DNA from 2 places in the Mesorhizobium sp. WSM4983 genome. Region 2 is predicted to be linked to the other one. Evidence: predicted binding sites of a transcription regulator. Region 2 holds the regulator's gene; the other holds the start of a gene.

What was found. The regulator LexA, encoded in region 2, represses DNA repair genes until DNA is damaged. The targets are predictions, from matches to a motif close to TGTTCNNNNTGTGTTCNG.
Region 1: the regulator LexA is predicted to act here: its motif matches at 3,001-3,018, upstream of parE (DNA topoisomerase IV subunit B).

What each region holds. Positions count from the first base shown of each region.
Region 1 covers NZ_JARTVM010000001.1:532,369-540,258, reverse strand. The annotation lists gene P9254_RS02780 (FUSC family protein) at 1-837, opposite strand, end outside; gene parE (DNA topoisomerase IV subunit B) at 881-2,935, opposite strand; gene cpaB (Flp pilus assembly protein CpaB) at 3,189-4,127, shown strand; gene P9254_RS02765 (type II and III secretion system protein family protein) at 4,209-5,603, shown strand; gene P9254_RS02760 (hypothetical protein) at 5,608-5,883, shown strand; gene P9254_RS02755 (AAA family ATPase) at 5,897-7,111, shown strand; gene P9254_RS02750 (CpaF family protein) at 7,108-7,890, shown strand, end outside.
Region 2 covers NZ_JARTVM010000001.1:185,248-193,137, reverse strand. The annotation lists gene P9254_RS01050 (ComEC/Rec2 family competence protein) at 1-1,258, shown strand, start outside; gene lexA (transcriptional repressor LexA) at 1,242-1,976, opposite strand; gene P9254_RS01040 (molybdopterin molybdotransferase MoeA) at 2,093-3,298, opposite strand; gene moaC (cyclic pyranopterin monophosphate synthase MoaC) at 3,300-3,779, opposite strand; gene trpC (indole-3-glycerol phosphate synthase TrpC) at 3,782-4,594, opposite strand; gene trpD (anthranilate phosphoribosyltransferase) at 4,599-5,609, opposite strand; gene P9254_RS01020 (peptidyl-prolyl cis-trans isomerase) at 5,606-7,498, opposite strand; gene tpiA (triose-phosphate isomerase) at 7,643-7,890, shown strand, end outside.

The DNA.
Region 1 (7,890 bases), 350 kb from region 2:
CTTCAATTCGCTGCGAACAGGGATGAGCGTCGCATTCTCCGGCGCGGCATGGGTATGCAGCGCGCGGGCCGCCGAGAGCGCCCACAGGAGCTGTCCGATCGTGCGCCGGACCGGATGGGCGCGCGTGGCGAAGCTCGGCGCTTCGAGGCGCGCATAGGTGCGCATTTCGGCAAGTGTCTGGGCATCGGTGATCAGCTTGCGCTGGAGAGCGGCAAGACCGGCCGGATCGCCGTCGGAAAAGGCGCCTGAGGCGTAGTCGGCGAGATCGAGAATGCTGCGTTTCAGCCTGGAGATGATGGCGTCCGCCGCGAGCTTCGGCAGGATCAGCCGGCTGGTGACGCCGGCGCAGACGATGCCGAGGACAATTTCGGCGCAGCGCGCGACAGCGAGATCGACGACGAGATGCGCCTGCCCGAATGCCGGCAGGCTGATGATCATCGCTGTATAGCCGGCAAGGGCGGCGCCATAGGCTTCCGGATTGCGCAGCAGCGAGGAAACGAGGGTGCTGACGCCGATCCATAGTGCCAGCACCGTCACCAAGAGCCAGGGATTGGTGCCGAACAGCGATGTGATGCCGATCGCCGCCAGGCCGCCGGCCAGCGTACCGAGCAGGCGGTAGAAGCCTTTCGCCAGCACCATGCCGGCGACCGGCTGCGCGCCGATGAACACGGTCATCATCGCCCACTGCGGATGATCGAGCTTTAAGGCGTAGGCGGCAAGCAGCGCGATCAGCCCGGCAGAAACCGTGCGCAGGGCGAAGATCCAGTCCGAGCGCGTCGGCTGGGTCAGCTCACTTAACGGTGTCCCGGCTAGATCCTTCAGCCGCGTCCAGGTCACATGCAAGTCTCCGTCCCGGAGCCTGTTATGGACCAGTCCGCGTTCAGATATCCAGCACGTCGGCCTCGGCGAATTCGGCGCGTTCCTGGATGAAGCGGAAGCGGGCCTCGGGCTTGGTGCCCATCAGCGCGTCGACGGCGTCCTTGGTCGCCTGCTCGGCATCGATCACGTCGACCCTGAGAAGCGTGCGCTTCCTCGGGTCCATCGTGGTTTCCTTGAGCTGCGAGGCCATCATCTCGCCAAGGCCCTTGAAGCGGCCGATCTCGACCTTGCCGCGCCCGGTGAATTCGGTGCGAAGCAATTCGTCCTTGTGCGCGTCGTCACGTGCATAGGCCACCTTACCGCCCTGACGGATCGAATAGAGCGGCGGCACGGCCATATAGAGATGGCCACCGCGGATCAGGTTAGGCATCTCCTGGTAGAAGAAGGTGATCAAAAGCGAAGCGATATGCGCGCCGTCGACGTCGGCGTCGGTCATGATGATAACGCGGTCGTAGCGCAGGTCCTCGTCGCGATATTTCGAGCGCGTGCCGCAGCCGAGCGCCTGGATCAGGTCGGAAATCTGCTGGTTGGCGGCAAGCTTGTCGTTGCCGGCGCTGGCGACGTTGAGGATCTTGCCGCGCAGCGGCAGCACCGCCTGGCTGGCGCGGTCGCGTGCCTGCTTGGCCGAGCCTCCGGCCGAGTCGCCCTCGACGATGAAGATCTCGGCGCCGGCCGCGGCGTTCTGCGTGCAGTCGGCGAGCTTGCCCGGCAGGCGCAGCTTGCGTACCGCGCTCTTGCGCGAGACTTCCTTTTCCTGGCGCCGGCGCACACGCTCGTCGGCGCGCGCGATCACCCATTCGAGAAGCTTCGAGGCTTCCTGCGGGTTGTCGGCCAGCCAGTGGTCGAACGGGTCGCGGATGGCGGTTTCGACGATGCGCATCGCCTCGATGGTGGCCAGCCTGTCCTTGGTCTGGCCGACGAATTCCGGCTCTCGGATGAATACCGACAGCATGCCGGCGGCCGAGATCATGACGTCCTCGGTCGTGACGATCGAGGCGCGCTTGTTGCCGATGAGGTCGGCATAAGCGCGAAGCCCGCGCGTCAGCACGTTGCGGAAGCCCGCCTCATGCGTGCCGCCCTCGGGAGTGGGAATCGTATTGCAGTAGGAGTTGAGGAAGCCGTCGCCGCCGAACCAGGTCACCGCCCATTCCAGCGAGCCGTGGCCGCCCTGCTTGTCGCTTTTGCCCGCGAAGACTTCGCGCGTGACCTGGAATTCGTCGCCGAGGGTGGCCTTGAGGTAGTCTTTCAGGCCGCCCGGGAAATGGAACTCGGCTTTGGCCGGAGTTTGATCCTTTTCCTTGATCAGCGAGGGATCGCAGGTCCAGCGGATCTCGACGCCGCCGAACAGATAGGCCTTCGAGCGCGTCATGCGGTAGAGCCGGGCCGGCTCGAAGGCGGCGCCTTTGCCGAAGATCTGCTCGTCGGGATGGAAGCGGGTCCTGGTGCCGCGGCGGTTGTGCACCTCGCCGAGGTGCTCCAGCCCGCTCACCGGAACGCCGCGCGAGAAGCGCTGGCGATAGAGCTGGCGTCCGCGCGCGACCTCGACCTCGAGGTGGTCGGACAGCGCGTTGACTACGGATACGCCGACGCCGTGCAGACCGCCGGAGGTCTCGTAGACCTTGGAGTCGAACTTGCCGCCCGAATGCAGCGTCGTCATGATGACTTCGAGCGCCGGCTTCTTGAACTTCGGATGCGGGTCGATCGGAATGCCGCGGCCATTGTCGGTGACGGTAAGAAATCCGTCCGCCGAAAGCTCGACGTCGATGAAGGTCGCGTGGCCGGCCACCGCCTCGTCCATCGAATTGTCGATCACCTCGGCGAAGAGGTGATGCATCGCCTTGTCGTCGGTGCCGCCGATATACATGCCTGGGCGGCGGCGCACCGGCTCCAGCCCCTCAAGCACCTCGATGTCGGCGGCGCTGTAGCTCTCGCTGCCGTCGCGGGCGGCGGCCGAGCGCTTCGCGGCCTGCACCAGCGGATCGGCCGGCCGCGAGGGCGCGCGTACTTGCTGGGGCTGCTTTTCCGGGTTGCCGAAAAGATCGCTGGTGTCGTCCATGCTAGCCATTGTGTCCGGTACTGCGAATCACTCCTCGATACTGCCACGCTTTTGGCGGGCGAACGAGTTCCTGTTCCGTTCAGGGATCAAACTGTCTCTTATTCCAAAACCATTCGATAACCAAGCCGCCGGAAATAGGGCGGGCTCCACCCCTTCGGATTCCTGATTCTTTAACATTAACGCCTAGCGTGAGCCTCAACGGCAAAAGACCACGGGGCGTCAGGGGTTCGTTGTGAAGGGCAGGGCCATAACCATGATCGGCATCGCAGCCGTTTTCGGCGCGATCTCGATCTTTGCCGCGGACTTCTGGGTCAAAAGCCAGGCGAGGGCCCAGTCCGAGCAGAAGACGGCATCGATCGTGGTGCCGCACGAGCCCAAAGTCGAGTTCAAGACCATCGTCGTGGCGAATGCGCCGCTGCGCTACGGCATGCAGCTCGACCGGTCGCAACTCACCGAAATTCCGTGGCCGCAGGATTCTCTGCCGCAAGGCGCCTTCCCGACCGTCGACAAGCTGCTGGCCGAAGGCAGCCGCGTCGTGCTGTCGCCGATCGAGGTCAACGAGCCGGTGCTGCTCGCCAAGCTGTCGGGACCGAATGGCCGCGCCACACTTTCCAACATGCTGTCGCCGGGCATGCGGGCAGTCACCATCCGCACCGACGAGATCGCCGGCGTCGGCGGCTTCATCACGCCGGGCGACCGGGTCGACGTCGTGCTGACGCGCGATGCCGGCGAAATCCAGGAAGTGTCCAAGAACGCGCAAGGGGCAGCCGGCTCGACGGTCACGTCCGAAATCGTCGTCTCCGACGCCAAGGTGCTTTCGGTCGGGCAGGGCGCGGACGAGCGCAAGACCGAGCCGCAGGTCGCCAATTCCGTCACCCTCGAGGTCACGAACGAAGGGGCGCAGAAGGTAGCGCTCGCCCGCACCGTCGGCTCCTTGTCGCTGTCTTTGCGGTCCGCCGCCGATGCCAGCGCCAGCGGCAACGGGCTTACCACCATCTCTTCCTTCGGCGGTTCGGTTGCCGCGAGCGCCGAGGCAAGCGCCGCCTCGCTGGTCAAGGCGGTGGCGAAGGATCCGGAGGAGCCAAAATTCAAGACGGTGATCGTGTCCCGTGGCACGAAGGTGGAGGAATACAAGGTTCCCTCCAAGCCCGCCGAGGGAGACGTCGTTCCTTCCAAGGAACAAGAACAATAGCCGGTGGGGACCGGCGGGAACGGGACAATGCATGTGTTGAACAAAGAACGGACGACGAGAGGGCTGCGCCTTCTGCGTGCAATGGCGGCGGGCGCCTTTCTGGCAGCCGCCGGAATGCTGGCCTTTGGGGCGCCGGCCCAGGCAAACAACGACGTCGTATACGTCTCGGCGACCAAGAACGCCTCGATCAAAGTCGCCAAGGGCAAGCCCAAGACGATCATGACGAACGCGGCCTTCTATCAGATCGTCATCGGCGATCCGGAGATCGCCAACGTCAATCCGCTGACCGACAAGTCCTTCTATGTGTTGGGCAACAATCTCGGCACCACCGGCATCGCGCTGTTCGATCAGAACAAGCAGCTCGTCGGCACCATCGACATCGAGGTGACGCTGGACACCGACCAACTGGCCAACACCATCCGCGCCAGCGTGCCGGATGCCAAGATCAAGGTCGGTTCGGCCAACGGCCGCGTGGTGCTTTCGGGCGAGGCGGAAGACGCGGTCGCGGCCGACAAGGCGAGCAAGATCGCGTCGCGCTTCTCCGGCAATGAGGAAGTGATCAACTCGGTCAACATCTCGTCCTCGCAGCAGGTTCAGCTCAATGTCCGTTTCGTCGAGATCAACCGGCAGGCGGGACAGGATCTCGGTGCCAAATACGGGGCCAACTTTGCCTTCGGCGTCGGCGGTCGCGACGTCATCATCGACCCGGGCACCGTGCCGACCGCCGGGACCGGCGAGATCATCGGCCGGTTGCTTTCCAACGGGGTTTCGATCGACATCGCCATCAAGGCGCTGGAAGAGCGCGGTCTCGCCCGGCGGCTGGCCGAGCCGAACCTGATCGCCCGCTCTGGCCAGACGGCGAGCTTCCTTGCCGGCGGCGAGTTCCCGATCCCGGTGTCCGAGGACAACGGCAAGATCAGCGTCAGCTATAAGAAATACGGCGTCGGTCTGGATTTCACGCCGACAGTGCTCAAGGGTGGACTGGTCAGCCTCGATATCGCGCCGGAAGTTTCGTCGATCGATCCCTCTGCGTCGATCGAAGTCAGCAGCGGCATTTCCATTCCTGCCTTCATCGTGCGTCGCGCCAAGACGTCGGTCGACTTGAAAAACGGCCAGAGCTTCATGATCGCGGGCCTTCTGCAGTCGCAGAACGACATCACCACCTCGCGCCTGCCGGGGCTCGGCAAGCTGCCGGTTCTCGGTCCGCTGTTCTCCTCGAAATCCTATCAGCGGCGCGAGACCGATCTGGTGATCATCGTCACGCCCTACCTGGTCAAGCCGGTCGACCCGTCGAAGAAGATGGTCGAACCCACCGACGGAACGCGCCCGCCAAGCAATGCCGACTACTTCCTGAACAACACCGAGGAAGTCGACGCTTCCGCTCCCAAGCGCCCCTTGGCGCTGGCCGACGGCAGCGGGGCCCGTCCGGTGGCGGCGACCACGTCGGGCCATTTCCTCGATCTGCCGAAGGACTGAAGCCATGCGTCTGGCTCCTTGCATCGCTCTGCTGCTCGCCGGCGCGCTCTCCGGCTGCACCAGCGACGACTATGTGCGCACCGAAGGCGTGTCTCCGGCCGCCGGCAACGCCCAGGCGTCCAACACAGCCATGCAGATGGTCGACCCCTGGCAGTACGGCGTCCAGAACACCAGGCTCCTGGTGCCGGCTCCGAGCACGAGCTCCACGGCCAATGCCGCGGGCGCGAAGGCCGGCGCGGCGCCGGCTTCGACGACATCGGTATCAACGACAGCAGACTGATGAGCTGACGACCATGGCATCGGGCACCAAGACCAAGAAGATCCTGCTCGTTTCGACCGATCGGGCGTTTTCGCAGGACACGCGGACGGCTTTCGCTGCATCCGAGGTCATCGAGCTTTTGACGGTCGAGAAAAGCGTCAACGAACTGCGCGGCGAGGTCCAGGAGACCGATTTCGGCGCCGTCATTGTCGACATGGACGCGGCCAAGCTCGAAGAGATCGAGTCGCTGCAGCGCATCATGCGCAGGATCGAAGGCCGCGTGCCCGTGGTCGTCGTCACGCAGGAATTCAATGCGGCGGCGGTGCGCATCCTGGTTCAGCTCCAAGTCGCCGACTTCCTGGTGAAGCCGATCACCACCGCCGATCTGGTGCGTTCCGTCATTCGCGCGCTGCAGGGGCCGGGGCGGGAGGAAAACTCCGAATCGCAAATCTACACCTTCATGCCGGCGGCCGGCGGTGTCGGCACCACCACGCTTGCCCTGCAGACCGCCTTCCAGCTGCACCATTCGGTGACGCGCGGCGCCTCGACCTGCGTGGTCGACCTCAATTTCCAGCAAGGCGCCTGCGCCGAATATCTCGACCTCGAACCACGCTTCGACATCACCGAAATCGAGAACCAGCCCGAGCGCCTCGACCGGCAGCTGCTGGACGTCATGCTGTCCAAGCATGCAAGCGGCCTCTGCGTGCTGGCGGCGCCGACGCGCCCTTCCGAAATGCGCTCGTTCAAGACCGATGTCGTGGTGCGCATGCTCGACCTCGTCTCGGCCTATTTCGACAATGTCGTCATCGACATGCCGCGCACCTGGTTCCCGTGGACCGAGACGGTGCTGCTCGGCTCCAACAAGCTCTATATCGTGGCCGAGATGACGGTGCCTTGCCTGCGCCACACGCAGCGTCTCATCCAGGCCATCTACGAGACGGCCGGCAAGGAAGTGAAGCCGAACGTCATCGTCAACCGTTTCGAGCAGAAGATGTTCGACAGCGGCATCAAGCAGGCCGACGTCCAGGATATCCTCGGCGAGCACTTCGTCGGCGGCATCTCCAACAACTACCGGCTGGTGCGCGAGGCCGTCGACCGCGGCGTGCCGCTGCACGACATCGATCCGAACGCCAATGTCGTCAATGACCTGAAGAAAATCATCCTGCCCGAGGAGGCGGTGGCAACGACGGCAAAGTCGAAGTCGCTGTTCGGCTTCGGCAAGGGCCTCCTGAAGAGGAAAGCAGGATGAGCAGCCGCTTCTCCAACCTGCAGAATCGCGATGTCCGTCCGCTGCGGGCGCCCGAACCCGCGCCCGTTGCGCATCACGCCGTGGTCATTCCGACGACCCGCAAGCCGGCGCCGCCGAAGCCGGAAGCAGCACCCGCAAAGAGCGCCAACAAGGTGCTCGACGCGCGCGTGCGCATCCACCGCATGCTGCTCGAAGAAATCAACCTCGTCGCGCTGGAGCGGCTGCCCAAAGACGAAATGCGCCGCCAGGTGCATGAGTTCGTCTCGGAAAAGACCCGTCAGGAGCGGATGGCGATCAACACCGCCGAGCTCGACGCGCTGGTGGACGACATCGTCGACGAGATGGTGGGTCTCGGCCCGCTGGAGCCGCTGCTCAAGGATCCGGAGATCAACGATATCCTGATCAACGGTCATCAGAACTGCTTCGTCGAAAAGCGAGGCAAGCTGCAGCAGGTCCATATCCCGTTCAAGGACGAGGCGCATCTGCTTCGGATCATTAATAAAATCGTCGCGGCCGTCGGCCGTCGCGTCGATGAATCGCAGCCGATGGTCGACGCCCGCATGCTCGACGGCTCGCGTTTCAACGCCGCGATCAGGCCGGTCGGCGTCGACGGGCCGCTGGTGTCGATCCGCAAATTCTCCAAGAACAAGCTCGGCCTGCACAAACTGGTAGAGTTCGGCGCAATCACCCAGAACATGGCCGAGGTGCTGGCGGCGGCCGTGCATGCGCGCAAGACGACGATCATCTCCGGCGGCACCGGAACCGGCAAGACGACGATG
Region 2 (7,890 bases):
CTTCATCATGCTGGCCGTGATGCTGATCGCCGTGCTTTTCGACCGCGCCGCGCTGACGATGCGCAATTTGGCGATCTCGGCCATCGCCGTCATCCTGGTGTCGCCGCATGAAGTGGTTGGCCCGAGCTTTCAGATGTCGTTCGCGGCAACCGCCGCCCTTGTCGGCGCCTATGCCGGCTGGTCCGACTACCGCGCCGGCAAGGTGAGAGCGCCGCCGGCAAAGCGTTCGTTCCTGCGGTTCATGTCGCACAAACTGGCAGTCGGAGCAGGTGGCGCCGCGATGACGTCGATCATTGCCGGAAGTGCCACGGCGCTGTTTGCCATCTGGCATTTCCAGCGCGTCTCGCCGCTTAGCCTGCTGGCCAATCTCGCGATCATGCCGATCGTCACGATCGTGATGTTTCTCGCCGTCGCCAGCGCGGTCATGATGCCGTTCGGCTTCGACGGGCCCTTCCTCTATTTGATGGGCAAGGGCCTGGCGGCGATGATCGCGATCTCGGCGTGGATTTCGGAGTGGTCGCCGGTCGATGCCGTGGGCCTGATCTCGATCCATTCGGTGCTGCTGGCGACGATCGCGCTCGTCATCGCCACGATGGCGACTACGTGGCTCAGGCTGGCCGCGATTCCTTTCGCTGCCGCGGCCGTCATGATGATCCCGCAGGTGCGCACGCCCGACCTGCTGATCTCGGAGGACGCGCATCTGGTGGCGATGCCGATCGGCGGCGGCGAACTCGCCATCAATCGTGCCCGCTCGAACGAGTTCACCACCGATAACTGGAAACGCGCGCTCAAGGCCGAAACGATCGTGCCGCCGGAGACATTCGCCAAGGGCACGCTGGACATAGCCGATCCCGTCGACCTGCCGCCTGGATCGCCCTTTTACTGCACGGGCGATCTCTGCATTGGCCGGCATCCATCAGGCGCGATCGTCGCGCTCGCCGAAAAACGCGAAGCTGCCCGGCCTGCCTGCGACTTCGCAGACCTCATCGTCATCAACGACGCCACGGCCTACAATCCCTGCCGCGATCCGCGTGTCCTCGTTGTCACCAAGCGGCAGCTCGCGCGCGACGGCAGTGCCGCCGTCTTCTTCGATCCGCAATCGGCGACGGCGCGAGCAACCATTCAATACGCCGTCGAAAAACCGTACCGCCCTTGGCACGAACAGCGGCGCTACTCGCGTGAGGCGAGGGGGTTGGCGCCTTACAAGAAGCCCGAGAAGCCGAAAGCCAAGCCGCAGCCCCTCAGTAGCGGCGGATGAGCCCGACGAGCTTGCCCTGAACCTTGACGCGATCGGGACCGAAGATGCGCGTCTCATAGGCCGGATTGGCAGCCTCGAGCGCGATGGAGGCGCCCTTGCGGCGGAAGCGCTTCAGCGTCGCCTCCTCGTCATCGACCAGCGCCACGACGATCTCCCCGGGGCTCGCAGTGCTGGCGTTGCGGATGATGACCGTGTCGCCGTCGAAGATGCCGGCCTCGATCATCGAATCGCCTTTGACCTCGAGCGCGTAGTGCTCGCCGCCCGCGATCATGTCCGGCGGCACTGTGATCGAATGCGTCTGGTGCTGGATGGCGTCGATCGGCACGCCGGCGGCAATGCGACCCATCACCGGGATGGAGACGGCTGAAACGGCGTCGTCGTCATTGCTGGGCGTCGGCGTGCGGGCGGGCGCCGCGGGTTTGATCTGGCGGCCGAGATTGCCTTGGCCGCCCTGGATGACGCTCGGCGAGAATTTCTTCGCCGCATTGAGGCCGGGCGCGATCGAGTCAGGTAGGCGCAGCACTTCAAGAGCACGCGCCCGGTTCGGAAGCCGGCGAATGAAACCGCGCTCCTCCAGCGCCGTGATCAGGCGGTGGATGCCCGATTTCGAGGCAAGGTCGAGCGCTTCCTTCATCTCATCGAAAGACGGCGGAATGCCGCTTTCCTTGAGCCGTTCATGGATGAACATCAGCAGTTCATGTTGTTTGCGCGTCAGCATGGCGGCCCCCATGGGTTCTGAAACCAGAATCAGAAAAACAAACCCAGAACAAACACTATCTGTTCCAGTTGTGTTCCGCAACCGTTTAAAGTTTAGTGAATGTGTTGACGTTTTGTTCAGCGTAACATCAGAACGGTGCATTCCTCGCCGGCTTCAGCCGCCGGTGCGAAGGGTTGGCGCACGATCAGGCCATTGGCATCGGCGAGCATCCTCAACATCGAGGAATCCTGGATGCCGAACGGTGTTGCGATCAACCCCCCCGCATCTTCGCGGACCACGGCGCGCACATAGTCCTGCCTCAGATCGTTGGCGTGCATTGCGGCGCCTAGCCGGGCCGTGCGGATTTCCTGCCGGCAGGACCGGCCGCCCAGCCGCGCCAGAAGCGGCTTCAGGAACACCTGCGAGCAGACCAGGCTTGCGACCGGATTGCCGGGCAGGCCGATGCAGCGAATGTCGCCGAGCCGGCCAAACATCAACGGCTTGCCGGGACGCATGGCGATCTTCCAGAAGTCGAGCTGCATGCCTTCGCCGGTCAGCACGTCATGGATCAAGTCGTGGTCGCCGACGGAGGCGCCGCCAAGCGTGACGATGACGTCGGCGCCGGCCTTGACCGCCTTCTTGACCAGGGCCGCGACCGCGTCCTTGCGGTCGGCGGCGATGCCGAGGTCGAGCGAGCGCGCGCCGACCGACTGGGCCGTAGCTGTGACGCCACAGGCATTCGACGAGATGATCTGGTCGGGGCCGAGCGCGCTGCCCGGCGGCAGCAATTCATCGCCGGTGGCGATGATGGCGAGCAGCGGCTGCCGCACCACGTTGAGACTCGGATGGTTGGCCGATGCCGCCAGCGAAAGCGCCGCCGGATCGAGCTGGCGGCCTTTTTCGAGGAGCAGGTCGCCCTCGCAGAAGTCGAGGCCGCGGCGACGGACGTTGCGTCCCTCCGCGGTCGGCTCGGTCACTTCGATGCCGCCGCCGCCGAGATCGCGGACATTCTCCTGGATAACGATGGTATCGGCGCCTTCGGGGAGCGGCGCGCCGGTGAAGATGCGCACGGCCTCGCCCTTGCCGACAGAGCCGGTGAAGCCACGCCCGGCGGGCGCCATGCCGATCACGGAGAGCCGGGCCGGCGCCGAGGCTACGTCGGCGGCCCGTACGGCATAGCCGTCCATCGCCGACGCATTGAAGGGCGGCTGGGTGCGCAGAGCCACCACCGGGTCGGCCAGCACCCGGCCGGCTGCTTCGGCCAGCGGCACGCTTTCGCCTGGCAGCGCGGTCGCGCCGTCCAACAGGCGTTGGAGCGCCTCGGCGACCGGAAGCAAAGCCATGCTAAGAACCGGCCTTGTAGTCGCCCGACTTGCCGCCGGTCTTCTCGACCAGCCTGATGCCGGAAATCGCCATGGCGCGGTCCGCTGCCTTGGCCATGTCGTAGATGGTGAGGCAGGCGACCGACGCCGCGGTCAGCGCCTCCATTTCCACCCCGGTCTTGCCGGTAACCCTGGCAAGCGCGCTGACCCTCAGGCCAGGGAGCGCGTGGTCGGGCTCGATCTCGACGGCAACCTTGGTGAGAAGGAGGGGATGGCAAAGCGGGATGAGCTCATGCGTCTTCTTGGCCGCCATGATGCCGGCGATGCGCGCCGTGCCCAGCACGTCGCCTTTCTTGGCGTCGCCGGCCAGGATCATCTCCAGCGTTTCCGGCTGCATGGTGACATACCCTTCGGCGATGGCCGTGCGCGTCGTCTCGGCCTTGCCGCCGACATCGACCATGTTGGCTTCGCCCTTGGCGCCGAGATGCGTAAGCGCGGGCATCCTCAAACGGCCTCGGCCGGCGCCTTGCCCGTCAGCAGAAGGGCGGTCGCGGCGGCCACGTCGGCCTGCCGCATCAGGCTTTCGCCAACGAGGAAGGTGCCGATCTTGCTCTTTTCCAGCCGCCGGCAGTCCTGATGGGTGAAGATGCCGCTCTCGCTGACCAGCAGCCGGTCGTCCGGGACCATGGCGGCAAGCCGCTCGGAAACGTCGAGGCTGGTTTCGAAGGTTCTCAAATCGCGGTTGTTGATGCCGATCAGCCGCGACGAGAGGCGAAGCGCGCGTTCCATCTCCTGTTCGTCATGCACCTCGACCAGCGCGTCCATGCCGAGATCGAAGGCCGTGACTTCCAATTCACTGGCCAAGGCGTCGTCGACGCTCGCCATGATGATGAGGATCGCGTCCGCGCCCCAGGCGCGGGCTTCATGAACCTGATACGGGTCGAAGAGGAAATCCTTGCGCAGGGCGGGCAGGCCAACGGCGGCGCGCGCTGCGGTCAGAAAGCCGGGCGCGCCCTGGAAGGACGGTGCGTCGGTCAGCACCGAAAGACAGGCAGCACCGCCTTGCTGATAGGCCCTGGCGAGCGCCGGCGGGTCGAAGTCGGCGCGGATCAAGCCCCTGGAAGGGCTGGCCTTCTTGATCTCCGCAATCAGCGTGAAGCCGCCGGCCTTCCGCTTGGCCTCAAGCGCCGCAAGGAAGCTGCGCGGGGGTTCCGCATCCTTGGCCTTCGCCTTGACCTCGGCAAGCGGCGCGCTGAGCTTCGCGGCGGCGATCTCATCGCGCTTGTAGGCTTCGATCTTGCGCAGGATATCGGACAAAATTCTAACCGTTCGAAATCTCGATGAGCTTGTCGAGCACCGCCAGCGCCCGGCCGCTGTCAATGGCCTGCGCTGCTGCCTCGATGCCATCGCCGAGCGTCGTCGCCTTGCCGGCCACCACCAGCCCGGCGCCGGCATTCATCAGCACGGTGTCGCGATAAGCGCCGGCAGCGCCGCCCAGCATATCGCGCAATGCCCTGGCATTGTAGGCCGCTTCGCCGCCGCGCAGATCTTCCTTGTTATGCCGCTTCAGTCCGACCGCTTCCGGAGTGAGGGTAAAGGTGCGGATCTCGCCGCCGGCGAGCTCTGCGACCTGCGTCTCGCCCGTGGTGGTGATCTCGTCATAACCGTCGCCGTGCACGATCCAGGCATGATCGGTACCCAGCGCCTTCAGCGTCTCAGCCACCGGCATGATCCATTCGGGCAGGAAGACGCCAACCATCTGCCGGCCGACGCCGGCTGGATTCGACAGCGGCCCGAGCAGATTGAAGATGGTGCGCGTGCCGAGCTCGCCCCGGACAGGACCGACATGCTTCATCGCCGGATGATGCGCTGGCGCGAACATGAAGCCGACGCCGGCTTCCTGGATGCAGCGGCCGATCGTCTCCGGTGCGATGTCGACTTTGACGCCTAGCGCCATCAGCACATCCGCCGCGCCGGTCAGCGAGGACAGGCCGCGATTGCCGTGCTTGGCCACCGGGACGCCCGCGGCGGCGATGACGAATGCCGATCCGGTCGAAATGTTGACCGAATGCGAATTGTCGCCGCCGGTGCCGACGATGTCGATGGCGCCGCGCGGGGCTTCGACGCGGAGCATCTTGGCGCGCATCGTGGCGACCGCGCCGGAGATCTCGCTCACGGCCTCGCCGCGCACGCGCAACGCCATCAGGAAGCCTCCGATCTGCCCCGGCGTCGCGTCGCCCGACATGATGATGTCGAAGGCCTCGCGCGCTTCCTCGAAGGAGAGCGCGGTGCCGGTCGCGACCTTGGCGATATATGTCTTAAGCGCGCTCATCGTGTCTGTGCTTGGGAAACGGCGGCCGGATCGATACGAACGTCATATTGCGACTGCAGCTGCGCCACCAGCTGATCGAGCAGGTCGTCGGATATGCCGGCGCTGAAAGATTTCTGCGCGTCTTCCGGGACAGAGCTGCCATCGGCGCCGGCAGGTTCGAAGACTTCGGCAACCTTGAACAGGATCTGACCGTCGCCGGTGGGCGAGGGGATCAGGCCCGTGCCGCCTTCGCCGACGCCGAACATGGCCGCCGCGCCCTCCTTGCCGAAATCGGCATCGTCGGCTTCGCGCTTCAGGCCGCGCTTGGTCTGCTTCTCGAGCTTCAGCTCGCCCGCGATCACGTCGAGCGTCGCACCGGCCTTGAGGCGCTTTTCCAACTCCCCGGCCTTGGCGGTGAGCCGCTTGTCGGTCTCGGCCGCGGTCCAGTCGGCCACCACCTTCTGGCGAACCTCGTCCAGCGTGCGGTCGCGCGCCGGCGTGATCGACTGGACTTCATAGAAAACGAAGCCGTTGGCGGCAGTGGTCAGGCCTTCATTCTCGGTGTTCGGCTCGGCCTCGAAGACGGCCTTGATGAGGTCCGCCGATTGCGGCAGGTCGTTGACGATCGTGCCGTCCGGCCGCTGGCCGGTACGGTCGATGGCGTCGATGGTGACGACCTTGAGCTTTAGCTTGTCGGCCGCCTGGGCAAGCGAGGCACCGGAAGCGCGGGTGTCCTCGTAGCTGTCGTGGACGTCGAGCAGGACGCGGCTTGCCTCGCCGAGCGCAAGATCCTTGCGGATCTGGTCGGACACTTCCGAAAGCGGCTTCACCACCTGCGGCTTGATTTCGGTGACGCGCAAGAGCACCGGGCCGAAGGCGCCCTGAACCACCGGGCTGACCTCGTTGACGTTGAGCGAGAAGGCTGCGTCGGCCACCGCCTTGTCGGCGATCTTGTCCTTTGCCAGCGTGCCGAGCACGGTGTCGGCCTGCGTCTTGCCCTCTGCGGTGACGATCTTGTCGAAGGTGGCGCCGGCCTTCAGGGAGTCAAATGCCGCCTTGGCCGCGTCCGGCGTCTTGAACACCAGCTGTTCGATGGTGCGCATTTCGGGTGTCGTATAGCGCGCCTTGTTCTTGTTGTAGTCCTCAGCGACTTGGCTGTCGGTCACCGCCGTCGGGTCCATGATGTCCTGCGGCTCAAGCCGGATATAGGAGAATTTGCGGTATTCCGGCGCGGCGTAGTTCTTCTTGTTGGCTTCGAAATAGGTTTTCAGCGCGCTGTCGGACGGCGCCTCGATCGGCTGGACGAGTGTCTTCGGCAGGACGAGATAGTCGATCGTGCGGTCCTCGCCGCGATAGAGCGCGACCGCCTTCAGGAAGGTCTGCGGCGCCTTGAGCCCGTCGGAAATCGCCTCGACGATCTGTTGGCGGACCGCCACTTGCGAGCGGTTCTTCAGATAGTCCTCGGGTCGCATGCCGATCTGGCTCAGCAGATATTCGAAGGTCCTGCGGTCGAACTGGCCGCCTGGACCCTTGAAGGCCGGATCCTCGCGCGTCAGCTCGGCCAGCCGGTCCTTGGAAAGGCCAAGCCCGAGCTTGCGAGCCTGCTCGTCGAGAACGGCGCCGGAGACGAGCTGCGCCAGGACCTGGTTGTCGAGGCCGAGCAGCTTAGCCTGTTCATGCGTGATGCGCTGGCCATATTGCTGCGACAGCAGGTTGATCTGGCGATCGTAGGCGAGGCGGTATTCGTTGATCGAAACGGTGGTGCCGCCGGCGGTAATCACCGAATGATGGCCAGCCAAGCTTCCCGACAGGCGCCCGGAAATACCCCAGACGGCAAAGCTCACCACCAGCAAGGACAGCAAAGCTTTCGCGACCCAGGTGCCCGCCGCGCTTCTCAAAATACCAAGCATGCCCACTTCCGATCTTTGCGCATTTTCGCATGCGCCGACTCTGAAACAAGCGCAATAGCGTCCTTCCGGCCCACTGTCGATTGCTTTGTGGCCCGATTTTGGTAGTGAGGGCGCTGCCTTATGTTGCCTGGAGAACTCGACGCCATGACCCCTGGAATCCGTCCGCTCGTTGCCGGCAACTGGAAAATGAACGGCACCAGGGCCTCGCTCAACGAGTTGAGGATGATCGGCAACGGCTTCATGAGCGGCCTCGATGCGGAGACGGAAGCCCTGGTCTGCGTTCCGGCCACCTTGCTTCACCAGGCCGCAGAGATCCTTTCGCGGACACCGGTTCGCGCCGGCGGCGAGGATTGCCACCCCAAGGAGAGCGGCGCCTATACGGGTGAGATTTC